Regions from separate parts of the Marinobacter sp. NFXS9 genome, predicted to be linked through region 1. Evidence: predicted binding sites of a transcription regulator. Region 1 holds the regulator's gene; each other region holds the start of a gene.

Region 1 (7,935 bases):
CAGCAAATTCGTGAAGGGCGACGCCATCGCCGGCCTGTTGATCCTGTTCATCAACATCGCCGGCGGCGTGGCCATCGGCATGATGCAGCACGCCCTGTCGTTCGGCGATGCCATGCGCAGTTACGCGCTGCTGACCATCGGTGACGGCCTGGTCGCCCAGATCCCGTCGCTGCTGCTCTCCACCTCCGCCGCCATCATGGTGACGCGGGTCACCTCCAGTCAGGACATGGGCCAGCAGATCCTGTCCCAGATGTTCACCGCACCGCGGATTCTGTTCATTGCCAGCGCCATCCTGATCATCCTGGGCATTATCCCGGGGATGCCGCACGTGGCCTTTATAGGGCTCGGCCTCATCGCCGGCGCGGGCGCCTACTACATCTGGAAACGCCAGCAGCAGGTGGAAGAGGACGAGAGTATCTTTCCGGCGCGTGGGGGCGGTATGCCGCGCTCGGCGCCTTCCGGCGGTCCGCAGGGCGGCGGCGATGGCGCGCAGAAGCAGGCCTTGCCCGGTCCGCAAACCGAATCCCGGGAACTGGGCTGGGACGACGTGTCCACCGTGGATATCGTCGGCCTGGAAGTGGGCTACCGCCTGATCCCCATGGTGGACAAATCCCAGGGCGGCCAGCTGCTGACCCGGATCAAGGGTGTGCGCAAGAAGCTGTCCCAGGATCTGGGCTTCCTGATGCCGTCCGTCCATATCCGCGACAACCTGGACCTGATGCCCAACGTTTATCGCATCACCCTGATGGGCGTGACCATTGCCGAAGCCGAGATTCACCCGGACCGGGAACTGGCGATCGACCCGGGCCAGGTTTTCGGCAAGATTGAAGGCATTGAGGGCAAGGATCCGGCGTTTGGTCTGGATGCCAGCTGGATCGAACCGGACAAGAAAGATCAGGCCCAGACCCTGGGCTACACCGTGGTGGATGCCAGCACCGTGGTGGCGACCCATCTCAACCAGATCCTGCAGAAGCACGCCCATGAGCTGATCGGCCACGAGGAAGTCCAGAAGTGGCTGGAACAGTTGGAGAAGATGTCGCCCAAGCTGGCGGAAGAGCTGGTACCCAACACGATTTCCATCAGTCTGCTGCTGAAAGTCCTGCAGAGTCTGCTGAAAGAAGAGGTGCCGATCCGGGATATGCGGTCGATTGCCGAAGCGGTCGTCAATGTACAGCCGAAGACCCAGGACGCCCGGATCCTGACAACAGCAGCCCGCCAGTCCCTGCGTCGAATGATTGTCCAAAGCATCTGCGGCAACGAATCCGAGATCCCGGTCATCACCCTGGATCCAGAGTTGGAACAGATGTTGCTGAAGTCCATGCAACAGAGTCAACAATCCGGCGGTCAGGACGATATCGGTCTGGTGCTGGAGCCCAACATGGTGGAACGGCTCCAGCGCTCCCTGCAGGACGCGGCCCAACGTCAGGAAATGATGGGCAAGCCCGCCATCCTGCTGGTTTCGGCGCCACTGCGGCATGTCATGGCGCGCTTTGTGAGTTACGGGGTCGAACGCCTGCACGTCCTGTCTTACCAGGAAGTGCCGGACAATAAGCAGATTACGATTGTCGCGTCGGTGGGCCAGCAGTGAGGCTCGCCCAGCAACAGCAAGGCGTCGCGGGTCGCGGCGCCACCGGAGGTAGGTCATCATGAAGGTTAAACGGTTTTTTGCTCCAACCATGGCGGAAGCCCTGAAGATGGTTCGCCTGGAGATGGGAGAGGATGCCGTCATCCTGTCGAACCGGCGCGTGGATGGGGGCGTCGAAATTGTGACGGCTCTCGACTATGACGAAAATCTGGCGCGTCAGCGTCTGGGTACCGCCGCGGTGGAAGCGACCAATGGCGCCCGGCTGGCCGAAATGCAGGCGGAACAACATCGCCGCCTGGAGGAAGAACTCGGCCGCTCGCGGGACCGTATCCGGGAGATTCGTGAAAAGCGCCAACCCCGTGAGCAGGACATTCTGGATTTCACCACGCCGGAACCGGCGGCTGCCGAACCCGCTCAGGACGCCACCCATGCGGCCCTCGAAGCCATGCGGGCGGAAATCCATTCACTGCGTGATATGGTCAACGAGCGTCGTTCTCCGGCCGCTGCAAATGGCCCGGCAAACGACCCGGTGGACGCGAGTCAGCAGCGCCTGATGGAGCGACTGGAAGAGTACGGGCTTTCCCACACGCTGGCCTCCACGCTGTCTCGTAACGCTGCTGGTGTTCGACTGGAAGAGGGCTGGAAGCGGGCATTGCGCACGCTGGCGGCCGGCCTGCGCACCCAGCAGCAGGAGCTGGTCGAGCAGGGTGGTCTGGTTGCGTTGGTGGGCCCCACTGGCTCTGGCAAGACCACCACCATCGGCAAGATGGCGGCGCGTTATGTCCTGGAGCACGGCGCCGATTCCCTGGCGCTGGTCACCACCGACCGCTATCGGATCGCGGCACATGAGCATCTGTTTGTATTCGGTCGCATCCTGAACGTGCCGGTGAGGGTGGTGGATGAGAGTCATTCCCTGGACCAGATTCTCGATGACCTGTCCGATAAACGCCTGGTTCTGATCGACACGGCGGGCCTGACCCATTCCGATCGCGGCCACCAGGAACAGCTTGAGGAGCTGGCTGCAAGCCGGCATCCGGTCAAGCCTTACCTGGTGCTGGCAGCCACCAGCCAGCCTCGCATTATGAAATCCACGTGGCATTGCTATAAGATGGCGTATCCGGCCGGGTGTATCATGACCAAACTGGATGAGGCCCTGACACTCGGCGAGGTGCTAGGCTTTGCCATGGAAACAGGTCTTCGGGTGGCGTATTACACCGATGGGCAGCGCATCCCCGAGGACATTCATCCGGCACAGGCGGCTCCACTGGTCAGACTGGGTGTGGAGCGTCTGAAGCAGGTTCGGGAAACCGCCGTGGTTGCAGCCGGCGCCTGAGGTCCGGGAGTCCGCCGGAACAGCCGCAGGGCGTTCATGGGCTCCACTGTCGAGCCGGTCATCAACCGGCCATCCTTATCAAGAGTTGTCGTGAGAGACTGTATCCGGCATGAGTAGAGTTAACCCGGTCCAGGTGATCGCCGTCTCAGGTGGCAAGGGCGGCGTTGGCAAGAGCAACGTTTCGGTCAACCTGGCTATTGCACTGGCACAGATGGGGCGTCGGGTGGTGGTTCTGGATGCCGATCTGGGGCTGGCCAACATCGACGTCCTGCTGGGTATCACCGCGAACCACAATCTCAATGATGTGCTGAACGGCGAGTGCGACCTGCGCGATGTACTGGTCGACGGCCCGGGCGGCATCAAGATCGTTCCCGCCTCGTCCGGCACCCAGCGGATGACCCAGCTGACGCCAATGGAGCACGCTGGCCTGATCAACGCCTTCAGCGAACTGGGCGACCAGATCGACGTGTTGATCGTTGACACCGCTGCCGGTATTTCCGAATCGGTGGTCAGCTTCCTGCGGGCGTCTCAGGAATTGCTGCTGGTGGTCTGCGACGAGCCCACTTCCATTACCGATGCCTACGCACTGATCAAGCTCATGAACCGGGACTACGGGGTGAACCGTTTTCGCATCCTTGCCAACCAGGTTCGCAACGAGCAGGAAGGCAAGCATCTGTTTGGGAAACTGACCCGGGTTACCGAGCGATTTCTGGATGTTGCGCTACAATATGTGGGCATCGTCCCTTACGACGAAGCCGTCAAAAAAGCGGTACAACGGCAGCGTGCGGTGCTTGACGCTTATCCACGCGCCAAGGCCTCGCTGGCGATCAAGGCGCTGGCCCAGCAGGTGGACAACTGGCCGCTCCCGTCTTCTCCACGGGGGCATCTCGAATTTTTCGTTGAGCGCCTGGTGGACGCCTGATGGAGTACCCTGACCGACAGGTGGCGTGGTATGACGGTCGATTGAAACACACGGGTAATCCGGATTGATGACGTTGGCAAAAGGCCTGGGAATCTACCAACAGACGAGCTCGCGCAAATCGGCCCATCAACTGGTCGAGGACCATGCGCCGCTGGTGAAAAAGATCGCGTTGCACGTACTGGCGCGATTGCCCGCCTCTGTCCAGCTTGAAGACCTGATGCAGGCCGGCATGATCGGCCTTCTCGAGGCAGCCCAGAAATACGATGCCGGCAAGGGCGCTTCCTTTGAAACCTATGCGGGTATCCGCATTCGCGGTGCCATTGTCGACGAGATTCGCAAGGGCGACTGGGTGCCGCGTTCCGTCCACCGCAATTCCCGTCGCATCGCCCAGGCGATCAAGGCCGTCGAAGACCGGACCGGGCGCGAGGCTCAGGATCACGAAGTCGCCGACGAGCTGGACATGACCCTGCCGGAGTACCATGCCTGCCTGGCCGATTCCAACAGCGGCCGTCTTTTTAGCCTGGATGAGCTAAATGAATCGGGAGAGCTGCCGATAGACAATGAAGAGGCTGTGCCCGATCGTCCGTTTGAGGAGCTGTCGGCGGCCGGATTCCAGCGCAGTCTGGCCGAAGCGATCGCGGCGCTGCCGGAGCGGGAAAAGCTGGTGTTGAGTCTGTATTACCAGGAAGAGCTGAACCTGAAAGAAATCGGCGCCGTCATCGGTGTCAGTGAAAGTCGGGTCAGCCAGATTCACAGTCAGGCGGCATTGCGCCTGAAATCACGCCTGACGGATTGGCAGGAAGTCCGTTAGCCACGCCGTTCAAAGCCGGTTCGCAAAACGCCGGTTGAGCAGGGCAGAATGGGCGGACGCGCGACATCAGGCGCGACAAGCAAATAGTTGACATCGAATTCCGGGAGCTTGTGGTCAGCGTTGATGCCCAGGCTTTGATCCCGGAACTGTAGTTTTTGGTAACGGACGCTTTACAGCGGGCGTTGACGCGACAGAATAGGCGGTGCTTTCAGTGGCGCCGGCATCGTGTGGATTGCCGGACACTGAACTGGACGCTGGATTGGTATTCCGGGCTGTAATGATTGGAGGTCCCTTTGGACAAAAACATGAAAATTCTGATCGTGGATGACTTCTCCACGATGCGACGGATCATCAAGAATCTGCTTCGCGACCTCGGTTTCACCAATACTGACGAGGCGGATGACGGCAACACCGCGCTGCCCATGCTCAAGAGTGGCAAATACGATTTTCTGGTCACCGACTGGAACATGCCGGGCATGTCCGGATTTGAACTGCTGCAGGCCGTTCGCGCGGACGAGAACCTCAAGAATCTGCCGATCCTGATGGTGACGGCGGAAGCCAAACGTGACCAGATCGTGGCGGCGGCTCAGGCCGGCGTTAACGGTTACGTCGTGAAGCCGTTTACGGCGGCTGTCCTGAAGGAAAAGATCGAGAAGATTTTCGAACGCATCCAGTCCTGAGTATCAGAGCGCCAATCATGGGCACAAAAAAAGACAAGGCCGGCTCCCTCGATCCCGATGTCGTTGAGAAGCTGCAGCACCAGGCGGAAGAACTGAAGCAACAGGTGGACGCCGGCGATTACGCCGCGGCGATGCGCCTGATTAATGAACTGAATGATGTCCGGGACCAGAGCCTTTACCGTGAGGTTGGCCGGTTGACCCGCAGCCTTCACGAGGCCATTCGCAACTTCAGTATCGATCCGCAGAACCCGGAGCAGCAGGAAGCCCTGTCCAAGATCACGGACGCTTCCGACCGGTTGGCGTACGTGGTGGACATGACCAGTCAGGCAGCCAACCGCACCATGGACATCGTGGAAGAGGCGATGCCCAAGGCCAACAGCCTGCGGGAGCAGGCCGTTGCGCTGCGAGCCGACTGGCACAAGCTGCGCCGCCGGGAAATCGGCGCCGGCGAATTCCGTGAGCTGTACAACCGGATCGACAACTTCTTCGAACAAACGGCCAGCGATGCGGAAGCCCTTTACGGCAACCTGTCCGAGATCCTGCTGGCGCAGGACTTCCAGGACCTGACCGGTCAGGTCATCCAGAAGGTCACGGCGCTGGTCAAGGAAGTGGAAGAACACCTGCTCAGCCTGGTGGTCATGGCCAGCCATGTCGATGAAATCACCGGCACTGTCCATGATATCGGCGAAACAACGACAACAATCGAAAAAGGCGAAGGCCCTCAAATGAACGCCAAAGAGCGTGAGGATGTCGTATCCGGCCAGGATGATGTCGATGACCTCCTGTCCAGCCTTGGTTTTTGAGTGAGGACACTGCATGGCGCTTGATGCTGACGAAGAAATTCTCCAGGACTTCCTGGTAGAGGCTGGTGAAATACTCGAAAAGCTGTCCGAACAGCTGGTGGATCTGGAGCAGAATCCGGATAACGGGGATCTGCTAAACGCGATCTTCCGTGGGTTCCACACCGTCAAGGGGGGTGCCGGCTTCCTGCAGCTTGAAGCGCTGGTCAATTGTTGTCATTCGGCGGAAAACGTCTTCGACACCCTGCGTAACCACAAGCGCCGGGTCGACTCCGATCTCATGGACGTGGTCCTCGAAGCCCTGGACAACGTCAACGCCATGTTTGACCAGGTACGCAACCGGGAGGAACCGACACCGGCCGATCCGGCATTGATCGAGGCGCTGGATGCCCTGGCGCTGCCCGAAGGTGAGGCCCCCGCCGCACCTGAGCCGGAGGCAGCCCCCCAGCCTGAACCGGCGGCTGAAGCCGGCGGCCATGCGGACCAGGGCGATATCACCGACGAAGAATTCGAGCAGTTGCTGGATGCCCTTGAGGATGAGAAATCGTCATCCGGCGACAGCAGCGGCGACGATCAGATCACCGACGACGAGTTTGAGAACCTGCTGGATGAGTTGCACGGCAAAGGGCAGCACAGCGGTAAACCGGCAGACGACGACAAGCCCGCTGCAGCAGGGCAATCCGGCGGCAGTGGCGGTGATGACATCACCGACGATGAGTTCGAGAGTCTGCTCGATGACCTGCACGGCAAGGGGCAGTTCAAAGGCTCGGTCGAACCGGCGTCAAAGGGCGGTGGTGCATCGGATGCGAGCGCCAGGACCAGCGGTGCCAATGAGCTGATTACCGACGACGAATTCGAGAACCTGCTGGACGAACTGCACGGCTCAGGCAAAGGCCCCGGTGCCCCGGGCGCCAGCCAGCCGGCAGCGAAGAGGCCGGAACCGGCACCAACGCCCAGGAAGGCTGAGAAACCGGGCGCTCCCGCCAACAAGGACGAGAGTAAATCGCCCGCCAGCCCGGCTGTACCGCAGCGGGACTCCCAGCCGGCTGCCGAAACCACCGTGCGCGTGGACACCAAACGCCTCGACGACATCATGAACATGGTGGGCGAGCTGGTGTTGGTGCGTAACCGCCTGCAGCGCCTGGGTAACGACAGCGAAGACGAACAGATGCACAAAGCGGTGGCCAACCTCGATGTGGTGACCACCGATCTCCAGTCTGCCGTCATGCAGACGCGCATGCAGCCGATCAAGAAAGTCTTCGGCCGTTTCCCGCGTGTGGTACGCGATCTGGCGCGCAGCCTCAAGAAAGAAATCAATCTGGTCATGCACGGCGAGGACACCGACCTGGACAAGAACCTGGTCGAAGCCCTGTCCGATCCGCTGGTTCACCTGGTGCGCAACTCCGTAGACCATGGCATTGAAGCACCGGATGTGCGCGAAAAAGCCGGTAAGCCCCGGACGGGTGTGGTGACGCTTTCAGCCGAGCAGGAAGGGGACCATATCCTGCTGTCGATTGAAGACGACGGTGGCGGCATGGATCCGGACAAGCTGCGTCAGAAGGCGGTCGAGAAAGGATTGTTTGAACAGGACGCCGCGGATCGTCTGACCAGCAACGAATGCTACAACCTCATCTTTGCTCCTGGCTTTTCCACCAAGGACCAGATTTCCGACGTGTCCGGGCGGGGTGTGGGCATGGATGTGGTCAAGACCAAGATCAGTCAATTGAACGGCACCATCCATGTGGAGTCGGAACTGGGTAAAGGCTCCCGCATCCTGATCAAGGTGCCGCTGACGCTGGCGATC
Region 2 (7,935 bases), on a different contig from region 1:
CGAGTGACTGGAATGGTGCGTTCAAATAAAACCCTTCCCTGGTCTGTTATGAAGCCCTGTTTCCCTGGGTCTGAATTCAGTCGGTCGGCTCGCCTGTGTTTCCCTGGCGGCCGAGATACCAATCACTGCCATACGTTTAACAATTGTTTGACACATTAAATAGCTTACTCCGAATTTTCGTACGGCATACCCGGTTACGGTTACCATCTGTAAATTCGCAGTCGTGTCAGACGACGTGTCGTGCTGGCCGGTCACGCCTTCCTGTCCTACATGGACAGGCGCATCGACAGGTCCACGGCTTTGACATCCTTGGTCAGCGTTCCCAGTGAAATATAGTCCACTCCTGTCTCAGCGACAGGAATCAGCGTCGATTCGTTGATGCCGCCGGAGGCTTCAATTTTGGCGCGTCCTGAATTTTCGCTGACGGCTGTGCGCATATCCTCCAGCGAGAACTCATCGAGCATGATGATGTCGGCCCCGGCGGACAGGGCTTCCCGGAATTCCGCCAGGTTCTCCGTTTCCACCTCGACCGGCTTGCCGGGCGCGATGCGGTGGGCGGTTTCGATCGCATTGCCAATGGAGCCGCAGGCGGCGATGTGGTTTTCCTTGATCAGGAACGCGTCGTACAGGCCGACCCGGTGATTTTGGCAGCCGCCGCAGGTGACTGCGTATTTCTGGGCCAGTCGCAGGCCGGGCAGCGTCTTGCGGGTATCGAGCAGCTTTACGGCGGTATGAGCCACCCGGTCGGCATAATCGCGACAACGGGTGGCGACGCCGGAGAGCGTCTGCAGCCAGTTCAGGGCGCAGCGTTCTGCCGTCAGGATGCTGCGGGCCGGGCCTTCCACGGTAAACAGGGTGGCGTCGGGCGCAACGCGGTCGCCATCGCCACAGGACCAGGTGACGCTCAGCGCCGGGTCGACCTGCCGGAACACTTCGTTAACCCAGTCGACACCGGCAACGACAGCGGATTCCCGGGTAATGACCCGGGCCGATGCGCGTAGCTCTTCGGGAATCAGCATGGCGGTAATGTCGCCGGTCCCGACATCCTCCTGCAAGCTCAGGGCTACGGCCTGTGCGCGTGACAGTTTCAGCTGGTCCTTGGAAATCGCAGTCATGACAGAGGATGGCTCCAGTGCTTGGCGTGGGTTGGCGGGTCGCGGACGCGCGGTCCGGCAGGGAGTTTACTGGCTGGCATTGCGGCCGCCAAGCGTTGTCCGTTTGGATGTGATACCCGGGTGACGTGTGCCGTCACTACAGTGTTTGTACGGCGTCACCGTTGAATTTTTAACGCACTGATTTGAAAGGAAATCGAAAAATAAAGTGTGATCCAGTTCCGCGGAACACAAACGGTGACAAAACCTGACACAAGGTGACGTGGAAACCGCCTATGATGCCATTATGGATGTAAACTAATGTGAAATTGCGCGCAGCCATCCAGGCTGTGCGCAGAGGCATCAGAGTGGAATAGCCGCCTGTTTAAAAAGCGGAAACGCTCTGGGCCACTGTCGGGGGCGCTGTAATGACCAATGACAACCGGGTAGTCAGCCTGCATGGGGGGATGCGCGAGGGAAGCTTTTCGCTGCCGTCCGCGCTGATTCGTTTGCGGGACTATTCCGGCCAGTCGCTGCGCAAGGAGCTGGGCGAGTTTTTCGACAGCGCCGACGATGCCCTGTTCAACCTCGCCGACAAGGCGGGTACCAACCAGGACCAGACGGCCTACTTCGACGCTATGCGCGAACTGCGCCTGCGCCGCAAGGCTATGTCGTTGTCGATTCTGCAATGGGTGGCCCGGGCCTTTAACGATATCGGCACGTTCGATCCGCAGTCCCGTTCCGGCGATCTTACGGAAATCGATCAGGACAGCCTCAGTCTGGTGGATCACGGCGACCACGAGCAGCAGGTGGCCATCGACAACCTGGTGAACAAGCTCCGCAATCGCTATGCCGACTCCATCCGGATGCTGGCGACCCGCATCGCTCACCTGATTCCCAAGGCCAACCTGGCCGACCGCCAGATGCCGCTAAGTCCCGAAGTGATCTGCGGTGGTCTGCAGGAGGCCTGCAATGACCTGGATATCGATATCCGGGCCAAGCTGGTGGTGCTCAAACTCTTCGACAAGCTCTTCATCGACCGTCTCGATCGCCTCTACCGGGACGCCAACACGCTGCTGGTAAAAGACGGTGTCCTGCCAGATATGAAGCGCCCGCCAATCGGTGGGCGTGCCGAGCCCCGGCAGCCGGTGGCGCGACGTCCGGTACCGCCCTCCACGTCAGCGCCCTCCGACGACGTCTATACGCCGGTTGATCAGGACAGCGCGGCTCAGCCGACGTTTTCTGAACTGTCCGCCCTGCTGCATACCCAGGGCGGACAGGGGAGCGCCTCAAGCTCGGCTGGCGGGCAGCAGCATGGGGGCATCGATACGGTTGAGCTGATGCGTCGGCTTGCCCAATTGCAGGGCCAGTCTGATGTGCTGAACGCTGACCACCATTTTGTCGAATCGGACATCGCAGGTGGCAACCTGACGCGCCAGGTGGAGGCTATGCTCGCGGGGCACAACCAGAGTATGGGTGCTCTCAACCAGGTGGACGCGGATGTCGTCAACCTGGTAACCATGTTGTTCGATTTCATCCTGGAAGACCGCCAGCTGCCGCTGCCGATGAAGAACGTCATTGGGCGCTTGCAGATCCCTATTCTCAAGGTGGCGCTGCTGGATCGCAGCTTCTTCAACCGGGGCGGCCATCCGGCGCGGAAACTGCTGAACGAGCTGGCCATGGCGGGCATCGGCTGGAACGAGAAACCGGCCGGTCAGCGCGATCCGTTGCGGGAGAAAATCGAGTCGGTGGTGGATCGTTTGATCAGTGACTTCACCGATAACGTCGACATCTTTGGCGAACTGCTTACGGAATTCAGCCATTTCATGGACCTGGATCGCCGCCGTCGGGAGCTGGTTGAACAACGACTGCGTGATGCCGAGGAAGGCCGTGCCCGCCAGGAGCGGGCGCGTGAGGCCGCGAGTGAGGTCCTTGAGCCACTGCGAAACGGTCGCAACCTGCCGCCAGTGGTGGAATCGATTCTGGATGAACCCTGGTCCAAGGTGTTGCAGTTCCTGTACCTGCGGGAAGGGGAGGCCAGCGACGCCTGGAAGCAATCGGTAGCGTTGGCCGGGGAGCTGGTCTGGAGCGTCGACCCGCAGGAAGTGACCGACGAGACGCGCAGCGAGCTGTTGCGGCGGATCCCATCGATTGTCGACAGTCTGCGGAAGGGACTGCATTCCATCTCCTGGGACCCCTTTGCCAGCGACGCCATGATGCGCGACCTGGAACTGGCTCACGTGGACACGCTGCAACAGTTGGCCGTGCAGGCTCCCGAAGCTCGCCAGGTTGCGCCGGAGCCCGTTGAGGCATCGGATACGCCGGACGATGCGGCGCTGGCCAGCGCGGTGGCCGAATTCAGTCAGCCGCAACCCGCCAAGCCGGTTGAGCCCAGTGCGGAGGTCGAAGAACCACCCCGGGCGCCGGAGGCGATTGGAACGGAAAGCGCACCGGTGTCTCAAGAAGACGGCGTCGATAGCCGCTGGCTGGAAATGGCGCAGAAACTGCGGGTGGGCTCCTGGGTCGAATTGCAGTCTGACGGCCAGAAGCTCCGATGCAAGCTGGCCGCGGTGATCAAAGCAACCGGCAAATACATCTTCGTCAACCGTAATGGCGCCAAGGTGGCCGAGTACGCGCAGGCTGATGTGGCCAAGGCCCTGTCGACCGGCGAGGTGTCCATGCTGGATGACGGCCTGATCTTCGACCGGGCCCTCGAGTCGATTATCGACAATCTGCGACACAGCCGTCGCGACTGAATCGGGCCAGCGTGCGGGTGGGTTTTTGGCCCGGCACGTTGCTTTGTGCTTCAATCACCGTAGAATTGCTGACCACTTTCAGGTCCCGTAACGCGGTAGCGGTGGAAGCATTTTGAACTCCCAACCCCGAGACTCATCTTACAACATCGACGGGGCCGGCTGGCTTCGTCAGGCCCGTCATTGCCGGTCGCCCAATTTTGGACCCCGTCCGGAAGGCGCCGCCATCTCCCTGCTTGTGGTGCACAACATCAGCCTGCCTCCGGGGCAGTTCGGTGGTGATGCCATTGAACGGTTTTTCTGTAACCGTCTCGATCCCGACGCCCATCCATACTTTCAGGAAATCCGGGATTTACAGGTCTCCGCCCATGCCTTGATCCGTCGCGACGGCGAATGCGTGCAGTTCGTCTCCTTCCTGGACCGGGCCTGGCATGCCGGTCGCTCCTCGTTCAACGGTGAGGAAGAGTGCAACGACTTCGGCATCGGAATCGAGCTGGAGGGGACCGACGACGTGCCTTACGAAGCAGCCCAGTACCGGACTCTGGCGCGACTGACCCAGGCCATCATGCGACGCTGGCCCTCGGTGACACTCGAGCGACTGACAGGCCACTGCGACATTGCACCGGGGCGCAAGACAGATCCGGGGCCCGCCTTCGACTGGTCGCATTTTTTCGCGTTGGTTGAGGATGCGCACAGGCAGGGAGACGTCTGATGGGATTCCTGATCCTACTGCTCGCCTACATCGTCCGCCGCCTGTTGGATGGATCGGTCGACGAGGGGCTGGATGCCCGCTTTCGCCAGCGACTGGCCCGGCTTTCCGGCGCTGAGGCCGGGCGCGAAGGCCGCCCGACCGCCGGGTTTGTCATTCTGTTAAGTGCCGTCGTTCTGGTCGGCGCGCTTGATGTCTGGTTGAGTCGCGGCAGTCTCTGGATCCTGACCTGGCCGCTGGACCTGGTCGTGCTGATCGCCATGCTGGGCGTTCCCGGCTGGCGCAACCCGCTACGGGCCTATGGCGAGGCCTGGCGTCGAGGCGATGCGTCGGCGGCCTGGTATCACGTCAATCATCTGCTGCCTGCCGAAGCGCGGGGGTTGGCCAGTGAACCCCGTGAACTGCATGTGCTGCTGTCCAAGCGCTTTATCCAGGTGATTTTCGAACACTATTTCCTGGTGATCTTCTGGTACGTGCTGCTGGGTCCGGCTGGCGCCATCGGTGCCCGGCTGTCGGTGGCACTGCGCGATCACTGGCCACACCCCGCCGGCCGAGAACCCTTTTCCCGCCTGGTGTATCTGCTGGCCTGGGTGCCCGCGCGGCTGCTGAGCATCACGTTTGGCATCGCCGGCGATTTGGCCGGCTGGATGGGCGGCGCGCGTAAACGGTTGCTGCATCACACCCGCCTGAACGCATCAGAACTGCTCTTCGAGAGTGCCAACGGGGCGCTGTCCAGTTATTCGCTGGATCCGCAACGGTTTGCTGAGAGTCATCCCGACGAGTGGCCGGATTACGGCGAACGAAGTCTGCGCGCCGTCCGGGATTTGCTGAACCGCAGCATGTTTGTCTGGATCTGCGGGCTTGCGCTGCTCGCGATCATGGGACTCTTTACGTGATTTTCCGGAGCAATTTCCGTATTCTTCCTGCCGCTTATTACACGATAAGGCCAGAAATTTGATCTGGTTTAACATTATCGGAACAAAAATAAATTCAAGATTTTTAGCATCTTGACGACAATATAAATAGGGATGCTCTGATCTCGCCGTCGGGCGGAGACGATGGCGCGGCGGTGCTGCCCACGTATTGGGCGACGCCATTCAACATAAAAACAATGAATTAACACGAGCACCACATGTTTGAGGGGGTTGAGTGAACCAGCTTCTGTATCCTGCTGTCGCGCTGATGAACCGGCTGCCGATGATTTACAAGTTCGGCTTGATCAGCGTTCTATTCCTGCTTCCGATCGGGGGCTTGTCCTACCTGCTGGTGAGCCAGCTCAACCAATCCATCGAAGGCATCAGTCACGAAGCCCAGGGCCTCGTTCAGGTCCGGCAGGTGAATCAGCTGATTCAGGCCGCTTACGACTACCGGGATTTCCGCGCCGTTGGCAAGATGAAGAATGACGATGCCTTCCTGTCCCGCAGTGAAGAGGCGGCGGACGTTATCGACGCGCAGCTGTCCAGTCTGATCGAGACCCAGGCTTCCTTTGATTCGGCGGGCGGCTGGAAGGCCCAGGTCGAGGCTCTGGACAATGCCTGGAAGACGTTGCGGAGCGAAGACATCTTCCAGAGCAACATCGATCCCCAGGTGACCTATTACCAGGAGTTCGTGCAGAAGGCGCGGGCCCTGCTGGAATCGACCCTCAAACTGTCCGGCCTGGCTAACGATCCGCAGGCCGAGAACCAGATGCTGCTGCAACTGGCGACCACATCGCTGCACGACGCCGCCAGTCGTGAGGGGATAGCCCGGGCCTTCGGTATGTTCAGCCTGGACCAGGGGACTGTAGGCTACGCGATGGCAGATGTCATGAACGGCGTTTTCGACAACCTGACCACCCTGCACAGCCGTTTGAAGTCGGAATTCGAGGTGGCGCAGGGTTCCTCGCAAGCCTTGGGCCGGCAGTCGGACCTGGCGGATGCGGTTGTGCAGAACGTGATCAAGGTGCGTGACGCGTTGGACGCCAACGTCATTACGCCATACCGGCTGGAGATGTCCTGGCAGGAATTCGACAAGCTGATATCGCCGCTGATGGCGCCGAACTTTGAGCTGATGGACCAGATTTTCCAGGTGGTGGACAACAATCTGGCGGAGCGACTGAACAGCGAAACCAACCAGCGAATGGTGATTTTCCTGGTGCTGGGGATCGTGCTGCTGATTGTGGTGTATCTCTACCTGGGGTTCTTCGTTTCCGTTAAGAAGGCGATTTCCCGCTTTGGTAAAGCCGCGCGGCAGGTGGCGGATGGCGATATGACGGTCCGCATCGAGCTGGCCAATCGCGACGAGCTGGGTGCGCTGACCGACGAGTTCAACAACATGACCTCGAAAATGGCCGAGCTGATCCGCTCGGTCAGCCGGACCACCGGGGACGTCGATACCCAGGCGACACGGGTGAACGACAGCGCTTCGGCCAATAGTGAAGCCGTCGAGCGCCAGATGTCCGAGACCGATCAGATTTCGGAAGCCATGCACCAGATGGTGGATACCGTTCAGGAAGTGGCCGAGAGCGCGCAGCGCGCCTCCGATTCTGCGAGCTCGGCAGAGAAGGATGCCGAGCAGGGCCGGCAGGTCGTCACCGAAACGGTGGACACCATTCACCGGCTGGCTAACGAAATTCGTGGCGCGGTGGACACCATCAACCGCGTCAGCCAGGACAGCGACAGCATCAGTCAGGTTCTGGTGGAGATCAAGGCGATTGCCGAGCAGACCAACCTGCTGGCACTGAATGCCGCCATCGAGGCTGCGCGCGCCGGCGAGCAGGGCCGTGGGTTTGCGGTGGTTGCGGACGAGGTTCGCTCGCTATCCCAGCGCACGCATAAGTCGACGGAAGACATCGAGGAGATGGTTGGTCGTTTGCAAGGCGGCGTGAAAGCGGCGGTGAAAGCGATGACCAACAGCCATGAGGTTACCGATGCGACCGTCGAGAAATCTTCGGAAGTGACTGCGGCGTTGGAAAAAATCCTGGCGGGCATTTCCACCATCGTGGATATGAGTCACCAAATCGCGCAGGCTTCGGAAGAGCAGTCCGCAGTGGCCAAGAACATCAACACCAATGTCGAGCAGATTACCGAACTGGGGCACGCGACGGCGGGTAACGCGGATGAGACGCTGGCTGCCTCCCGTGAAATGTCGGATGTCACCGCCGAACTGCGGCGTCTGGTGGCGTCGTTCCGGGTGTAACGAAAAAGGCCGCTCACCATGTGGGCGGCCTTGTAGTCATGTCGCTCTGCGTTGCGTCAAACGGTCAGTTTTTGCCGGCCGGCGGCGTTGGCGACCAGAGCACTTCCTCTCCGCCATCCCGCCGCGCCAGTACGCGCGCAATCACGAACAGCAGGTCCGACAGCCGGTTCAGGTAACGGCGGGACGATTCGTTGATGGAATCCTC
Region 3 (7,935 bases), on a different contig from region 1:
GGGTTATCTCCTGCAATGGCCGGGAAATATGTCAGTGCCCTGGAGGTCGAGCTGAGTGCTCGTCTGCTTCATCGCACGACAAGGCGCCTGAACCTGACGGACACCGGCCAGGTTTATTTCGAGCGCTGCAAACGCATTCTCGAAGCCTACGACGAAGCAAAACGCGAAGCCGGCGATGCACACGGCACCGCCCTTGGGGTCCTGCGCATCGCCACGCCGACGACTTTCGGGACGATGCATCTCGGTGACGTGATCGCGCAATTCATGGAGGACCACCCGCTGGTCAACGTTGAGGTATCGATGAACGACCGCTACGTTGATCTGCTCGAAACGGGCACGGATATGGCCATACGCATCGGTCGCTTACCAGACTCCTCAATGATTGCCCGGCGACTCGCTCCGTGTCGGATGGTTATCTGTGCGTCGCCCGAATACCTTGAGCACAACGGCACGCCACACACGCCGGATGATCTGCGCCGTGCTCCCAGGCTTGCCTTCAGTGACGCCGTATCCGCCGGCGACTGGACGCTTTTCGACCCGGATGGCAAGGCCCATCGTATTGACGGGCCTTGCCGGATGTCGGCCAACAACACGGAGATGCTGCTGGCCGCTGCCTTGAGAGGTTCCGGAATCGTCTACGGTCCGTCGTTTGTGTTCGGCGAGCAGATCGCAAACGGAAACCTCGTCGAGTTACTGCCGGAGTGTCATTCGTCAGACCTCACCATACAGGCGATCTTTCCCAGTTCCCGTCACATGCCGTTCAAGGTTCGCCGTTTCCTGGACTATCTGGTCGACGCTTTCGGAGACGAGCCGCCCTGGGATCGCTTTTAGTCGGAATGGTGTCAGGCTTCCGCGGAGGCCATCCATGTCTCCAGGCAATCCCGAATCTCATCGGACAGTGCGGTCGGTGCCTCGAGTGGCAACAGGTGCCCGACTCCAGCCAGAATGCTTAGACTTGCGCCGGCGATTCTGGGCATCACTTCCTGCTGCAAGGTTTCAACCCGGTCGACCTGATCCTTTTCGCCCGCAATCACCCTGACAGGCACGTCGATGGCCCCAACCGCCGAGGCGATGTCTTCAAGCATCCCCTGCTGTGGCCACGCGGCCTTGGCCTGTGGCGCGGCGCGCAAGCTGTCTTCAATCACTTGAGCGCGATGCTGCGGGGAAAGTGGACTCGCCGTCAGTACGTTATCCACGACCCATTCAATCGATTCCCGGGCGTTGTACGCTTCCGCCATCATTGCCCGTTCCTCATCGGGCAACACCATGGGCGAAGGCGGTGACGGCGCCACCAGAATAAGCCCCTCCAATCCCTGCGGGCGGCGGGATGCCAACAACTGCGCGACCTTCCCGCCCATCGAGTGCCCGACCAAGACATAGCGTTGCAAGCCCAGCGCTTCGATGACGTCCTGCGTATCGTTGGCCAGGTCATTCATCCCGTAACCGTGTTCAGGCGCCCCGGAATCTCCCCATCCGCGATGATCAAGGGCGATCGTCCGGTATTGGTGCGACAACTCGCCGACAACACCGCTCCATGTACGCGACGAGCCTCCCCAGTAATGAAGAAACACGAGCGTTGGCTCTCCCTTTCCCCGTTCCCTGACATGAATGTTCGTTTCTCTGGTCTGGATATACATGGCGATACTCCGTAGTTGCTGGTTAAAGACAGGATGTCCAACTCAGGGTCATCCATGCTTACGGAGCCATCTTAGATAGCATCGCCATTGTTGATAATCCGGTTTTCACTATAGGGTGTCGATCGAAATGAGATCGAATAGCAAATTAAAAAGGCCAAAGTTAAAGCGGTCCAACTAAAGCAACTAAAGGGTCCAACTAAAGGGGTCAAGCAACTAAAGGGGTCAGAGCGCATTGGATTTGTTCAACCGGATTCGTGTTGGCGATGGTCTGAATGAAAGTCGCCAAACCACCGGAGACGGGTCCGGTAGCCGCCAGTCTCGTTATAGGATACGTTGTACTGAATGGGGCAATGGTTTAGCGACGGTCCGTCATCTCAGTTTACGCATTGCCGCCATCCGGTCTTTTCCAACCCCGTCACCACCTGGCGCTCATCATGAATGTGGATAAAGCAAAGAAGCGTATCGCAAAGCAGGTTAAGAAAGGCTTCCATGGCTACCCGTTGATTTCACTGGAGTACTTTGGAAAGACGCCGGACCTGGCATCCGAAGTCGTCATCTCATTTACCGCGGAAGAAGGCGCCCAACCCCAGAAGCAGACGTTCGTGAGCGACAAGGACGCCCGGGAAGACGAGACGATCCAGTCGGCTCTCGTGAAAATCATTGAGCGCGCGGATGCCAAAACGGTGGCTGAACAGGGTGGCGTATCCATCCTTAGCTAAAAAGATCAAAGGGGTCTACCTTTGAATTTCGACCACCATGGCTCCTTTGTGGTGGTCGGTTTTCTATGGACGCCAAGGCGAAGGGGCGATAGCCCCTTCCCTTCAATCACTCGATCTCTGACAGGAGATCCGGGTGGGTAACCAGGTTCCTGACACCGTGGGCATGGTCCTCATCGAAGATGTTGCCTTTGCACCACTCACCAACCGTACGTATATCGACCTTGGCTACCTTGGGGCGCACATTCCAGGTGACCTGGAAAGGCGAACCTTTCTCGTTGTATGCCGGCCCTGTGGTAGAGCCTGCGTATTGGACCGGCACTCCCGTATCGTCGGGAATATTGACCGCCTGGTACCGCCCGTCACGCATGCCCAGATCGGTCAGCAAGCCAAAGTCCAACGCATCCCGGTCGTTGACTAACGCGAACACCTGAGACTCGACCCGAAGCTGCGGGTTGCCAATAGCGTCGCTCAGACAGGCGCCCAGTGTCGCCCCGGGCTTGACGTCCGCAGTCGAGAACACATAGTGGACTTCGATCGTGTCACCGGATTGGAGCCGACTGTGATCGGAGGCGCACATGGCGCCTCTGACAGGGGCACGCTCCGAGGATGTCAGTTGGCCGGAGTACCGGTAGCCACTCTGATACCCGGCGCCATCGCCCGGGCCTGCGTATGTCGTGAACTCACCGCCTTTATGCTCTGCGTTCTTGTGGAAATGGATATTGCAGAGGTTCATTTCCACGTGTGGAGGCGCGGCACTGAACACCCGATCATTACTGCCTGCATGCTGGTCGATATCCCGCGGGGATTGGGGTCCGTACCCCTCTCCTTGCGTGTCCTCGATAAGTGCCTGGCGCTGCTCTTCTACGCCCCCTGAGGACGCCTCCCTGTGTCCGTCAGCCGCAAGGGCGGACGTTGCGATCAGCGACTGCAGCAGGCACATCGGTAAAACGGAACGCTTCATTGCAAGAACTCCAACTGTGGATTCAGTAACCGCCAGCGGTAATCCGTCTGGCCATTTCGGTTAACCGGGCCACATTCACATCGACGGGCCCAAGGTGCTCTTCGGTTCGTCGAGCGATCGCTCATCAAACCCTGAACTGCACGACGATCGATTGCAGCTCGTTCGCCATCCGGGTGAGATCCCGCCCAGCCGTAGCCGTCTCCTCAGCGCCTTGGGCGGTCTGCTCGGACATGGTGTTGAGCCTGATGATGTTTGAACTGACTTCCTCGGTAACGCCCACTTGTTGCTCAGACGCGCTTGCGATCTGGATGGCCATATCGTTAATCGACGTCATAACCCGGGTAATCGTGGAGAGCTTGTTCCCCGCCTCGGCGGCAAAGTCCACGGTTTTACTCACCTGCTGCCGGTTACTCTCCATAGACATGACCGCTTCATGTGAGACTGATTGCAGTTGAGCCATCATGTCGTCGATCTCCTGGGTCGATGTGTGTGTGCGAGAGGCCAGGGCCCGGACTTCGTCGGCAACCACTGCGAATCCTCGGCCGTGCTCGCCAGCCCGGGCCGCTTCGATAGCGGCATTCAGGGCAAGCAGGTTGGTCTGCTCGGCAATCGACCGGATGACCTGCAGTACACCGGCGATCGTAGAGGTGGTCTCTTCGAGCCGTGTTATCGCCTGGGCCGACGCTTCGATTTCGTCGGAAAGGGCGGTAATCTCGTCGATACTTTTCTCGACCGTCGAGCGCCCTTCCTGTGCGTGCTGGCTCGCTTCAGCGACGGCATTGGCGGTATCGCTGATGTTTCGGGCAACCTCCTGGGCGGTAGCGGACATTTCATGGATGGCGGCCGAGAGCTGTCCCGTTTCACTACCCTGTTCATCGATCGTCCGCGCCGTTTGCTCGGTAATAACCGACATTTCTTCGGAGGCGGCGGCCAGTTGGGCGGTAATATTCGAGATCTGGTTGATCATCGCCAACAGCTTCTGGCGCATACCGTTCATAGCCTCAAGCAGCTCGCCGACTTCGTCACGACTGTCTATGGTGAGCTCTGAGGTCAGGTCACCGGAAGCCGTCACAATCGCTTTCCGAATGCCTTTTATGATTGCGCTCGCCACAATCCAGCTCACCAAAAGACCAACAAGGGTGCTGATGGCAACAAGGCTCACGGTGGTATTCAGAGCGCTCTTCTCATGGTTTGTCGCAATGACGGCACTGTGTTCGGTGAAGCTCATGATCTCTCGCTGTAGTTCCTCCATGGCCCGGCCAAGTCCTTGTTTATGGTCATAGATGGAGGCGGACATGGCGGCAACGGCCTCAAACTCCATTTTTTGCAATGCGCCAAAGGCCCGTTCCACCGACTGCTCATAGGCCTTATGGTCTTCCGTGATCTTCTTTATCGCGGCGTCGATCTCCTCCAACTCGCTGATGGTACGCACATCCGCTATCCCGTTGACGGCCGCGGCAATGTCATGGGCTCGTTCGAGTTCTTCATCGAGCGTTATCGAGAGCGCCCGGAATTTATCCATGGCTTCACTGACAGGCGCGCTTTTCGTCCCGTCTGAATAGGCGAAGCGAACAGCATCCCCATAGGCAATAGTCTGCTCGAGCTGGTGAACAGTAATGTCAGAAATCACCTGGGTAAGGGGAAGGTCTTTCTCTGAAATCAGGGTGAGTTCCTTGCCGATACCCGACATGGCGTAAAGGGTGTAACCGGAACTGATCGAGAAAATCAGAAGTATAAGGATGGCCGTGCCGACGATTTTGGTCCTGAGCGTCAGCGCATTAAGGAAACGGTTCATGTCTTTTCTCCACAACGGCGCCTAACACTTTTCTTTCACGGCTCTCCTTGTCCAGCATTATGTCCAGGACATAGCCAACTCCCCCTGGTCAGGCTGCAATGGGGCGGCGACTGAAATGTATTCCTCTCCAAATAGTTTTCAAAGCTAAATAGTGCAACGTTTTGTAGGCGAAAAGAAAAACATTTTGAAAGCCAATCCAAGCTAACCTTTAGATTTAAAAAGACTTTTCTACGAACGTCGTAAGGGTTTCCACCAGGCCCACTCAGGGAATCCCTTAGACCATGCTAAGGGTAATCCCCATTGATGTATCCCGCCCAACAAGTCGATGTCCGGCTCCCAGCCCCCTCAGGTCACCACAGAACACGCGCGGCTTGCGCTCTTGAAAGGCACAGGGCCGGACTTGCCACCCCGGGTTAAAAGGAGTCAGAAAGCAGAAAGGAGTCAGATGAATTCACTTTGGAGATCGCGCATCGCCAACGCAAGAGAAGACCGATGCCGAAAAGGATCACGGTGTCGCGGCGGCAGGCTGAAAGAAACCACACGACAGGCTGGACGCATCGAACGGCTGATGGTTAGCTGGGTGTGATTCGCTAACAGGGAGACGCGATCATGAGTCCGAGTGACAACCCAGCCCGGTTCCAGGCCACTATCCTGCGCCCGGCCAAGCCCGACGGCGAAGCCGCCTGGGCGTTCGTGATCCTGCCCAAAAGCGCCAGCGATATCTTGCCGCGCCGGGGTCGGACGACCGTCGATGTCACCGTGAACGGCCATGATTTCCAGGCCACCCTCGACCCGGACGGGCAACTGAGCCACTGGCTGCGTTTGGAGCCTGAGACGCTCGAATCCGCCGGCGCCGCGGTTGGCGACACGGCTTCGTTCGAGATCGCCCCCGTCGCGCAGGAACCCGAGCCTGACATCCCGCCGGATTTCCAGGAGGCCCTGGCAGCGGCCCCCGAAGCGCGTGCGGTGTGGGAGGCAACCACGCCCATTGCACGCCTGGACTGGATTCACTGGATGACGTCCGCCAAGCAGGCCAAGACGCGGGCCAAGCGGATCCACGACGCGTGCGACATGCTCGCCTCGGGTAAAAAGCGAGTGTGCTGTTTCGATCCGTCCGGCTACTACAGCAAGGCGCTCAGTGCCCCACAGGCGGCGGGAGCCGACTTGGTTAGCGCGGATAAAAAGCGGGTCCAGGAGTGAACCCACGGCAATACGCCAGGGCCCTGGTCTGACCGGCGGGGCGGATAGGGCACCCACCAGCCAGTCGGGATCCATAGGCAATGCCCCCCAAAGGGTTCAGCGCCCGTCCAGTTCACGCGCCAACATGCCAACAAGCTCTGCGGCCGGCCGTTCCCGGGCTAACGGCGCCCCTTGCCCCGCCCATTGCGCGGCGAATTCGGTTTTGCCCAGCCTGGCCGCTGCAGCTGCCAGTTGTTTGGCAGCGTCATAGGCCACAGGATAATCGGCTGGCTTCGGGCTGCCTGCAGCTTCGCCGTGCCGCACATAACGGTTGACGAGCCCCCGCGCAGGACGGCCCGACAACGCTCGAGTCAGCCGGGTTGTCGCCGCTCGGGTACCCTTGAGGTTCGCGCGATAGCTGTCATTGGCGGCGGATTCCGGGCACAGGACAAAAGCGGTGCCGAGTTGCGCCGCAGCCGCCCCCAGGTCAAGCGCCGCACGAATACCCTGGCCATCCATGATGCCACCCGCCGCGATCACGGGTCGTCGGGTCCTTCCCACCAGCATCCGCACCAGCACCGATGTGGCAAGCCCCTCATCGCCAGCGTCCGGATCGAAGATGCCGCGATGTCCGCCAGCCTCGACTCCCTGCGCCACAATGGCATCGATACCGGCCTTCTCGATGAGATCGACTTCGGACACCTGGGTCGCGGTGGCCATCGTGTAGATGCCAGCCTGCTGCAGAGCCCGGACCCGGTCCGGCGAGGGCAATCCAAAGTGGAAACTGACCACCGGCGGGCGCTGCTCCAGCAACATGTCGAAAGCGTCGTTGTCCTCAAGAAAGGACGTATAGATCTCGTTGAGCATCGCCGGGGGTTCAACGCCGACCTCTGCGAACAACGGGGCCAGGTGTTCCAGCCAGGCGGCTTCGCGTTCCGGATCCCGTTGTGCGGGGGCGTGGCAAAACACGTTGACGTTGAAGGGGCGGTCCGTCAAAGCACGTGTTGCCTCAATTTGCTGACGCCCCTGGTCGGCTGGCACGGCACCGATCCCGATCGATCCCAGTCCGCCCGCGTTGGAGACCGCTGCGGCAAGCTGAGGCGTGGAGACCCCGGCCATCGGCGCCTGGACGATCGGGAGGCGGATGCCGAGTCTGGCGAGAAGTTCCTGATCGACGTTCATGGCTTTTCCTTCTGGATTTGAGAATAAGTGAGATGATATATTCTTTAAAACAGAATATTTCACAGGAAAGATTCTCTCAAGGGGAAAAAGCATGGATTCCGAATCACTCCGCATCTTCTGCGCGGTGGCCAGCGAACTGAGCATCACCCATGCCGCCACCCGGCTGGGCCGGGCACCCTCCAACGTGACCACTCGCATCCAGCAGTTGGAAGCGGATTTGGGCGCGGACCTGTTCGTGCGGATCGGCAAGCGATTGTCACTGTCCGCCGCCGGCGACGATTTTCTCGACTATGCGAAGCGCATGATGGCGCTTGAAGAAGAGGCCCGGCATGTGGTCTCGGGAGGCGTGAACGGCGGCACCCTGCGCATCGGCAGCATGGAAAGTACGGCCGCGAGCCGGCTGCCATCGGTACTGGCTGGCTACCACGCCGGTTTCCCGGAGACCCGCCTGGAACTGACCAC

Evidence for each region. The regulator FliA, encoded in region 1, starts transcription of late flagellar genes. The targets are predictions, from matches to a motif close to CTAAAGTTTNNNNNNNNNNNGCCGNTAA.
Region 2: the regulator FliA is predicted to act here: its motif matches at 5,543-5,570, upstream of J3364_RS19025 (methyl-accepting chemotaxis protein).
Region 3: the regulator FliA is predicted to act here: its motif matches at 5,297-5,324, upstream of J3364_RS14315 (methyl-accepting chemotaxis protein).

The regions. Positions count from the first base shown of each region.
Region 1 covers NZ_JAGDDW010000002.1:302,714-310,648, forward strand. The annotation lists gene flhA (flagellar biosynthesis protein FlhA) at 1-1,588, shown strand, start outside; gene flhF (flagellar biosynthesis GTPase FlhF) at 1,647-2,918, shown strand; gene J3364_RS05010 (MinD/ParA family protein) at 3,028-3,840, shown strand; gene J3364_RS05015 (RNA polymerase sigma factor FliA) at 3,908-4,651, shown strand; gene cheY (chemotaxis response regulator CheY) at 4,945-5,331, shown strand; gene J3364_RS05025 (protein phosphatase CheZ) at 5,349-6,134, shown strand; gene J3364_RS05030 (chemotaxis protein CheA) at 6,148-7,935, shown strand, end outside.
Region 2 covers NZ_JAGDDW010000015.1:91,350-99,284, reverse strand. The annotation lists gene J3364_RS19050 (bifunctional diguanylate cyclase/phosphodiesterase) at 1-25, opposite strand, end outside; gene nadC (carboxylating nicotinate-nucleotide diphosphorylase) at 267-1,115, opposite strand; gene J3364_RS19040 (DUF1631 domain-containing protein) at 1,520-3,847, shown strand; gene ampD (1,6-anhydro-N-acetylmuramyl-L-alanine amidase AmpD) at 3,993-4,556, shown strand; gene ampE (regulatory signaling modulator protein AmpE) at 4,556-5,449, shown strand; gene J3364_RS19025 (methyl-accepting chemotaxis protein) at 5,703-7,730, shown strand; gene J3364_RS19020 (cob(I)yrinic acid a,c-diamide adenosyltransferase) at 7,795-7,935, opposite strand, start outside.
Region 3 covers NZ_JAGDDW010000008.1:216,933-224,867, reverse strand. The annotation lists gene J3364_RS14335 (LysR family transcriptional regulator) at 1-831, shown strand, start outside; gene J3364_RS14330 (alpha/beta fold hydrolase) at 843-1,637, opposite strand; gene J3364_RS14325 (hypothetical protein) at 2,072-2,356, shown strand; gene J3364_RS14320 (delta-class carbonic anhydrase) at 2,463-3,317, opposite strand; gene J3364_RS14315 (methyl-accepting chemotaxis protein) at 3,442-5,112, opposite strand; gene J3364_RS14310 (YdeI/OmpD-associated family protein) at 5,722-6,312, shown strand; gene J3364_RS14305 (NAD(P)H-dependent flavin oxidoreductase) at 6,409-7,473, opposite strand; gene J3364_RS14300 (LysR family transcriptional regulator) at 7,565-7,935, shown strand, end outside.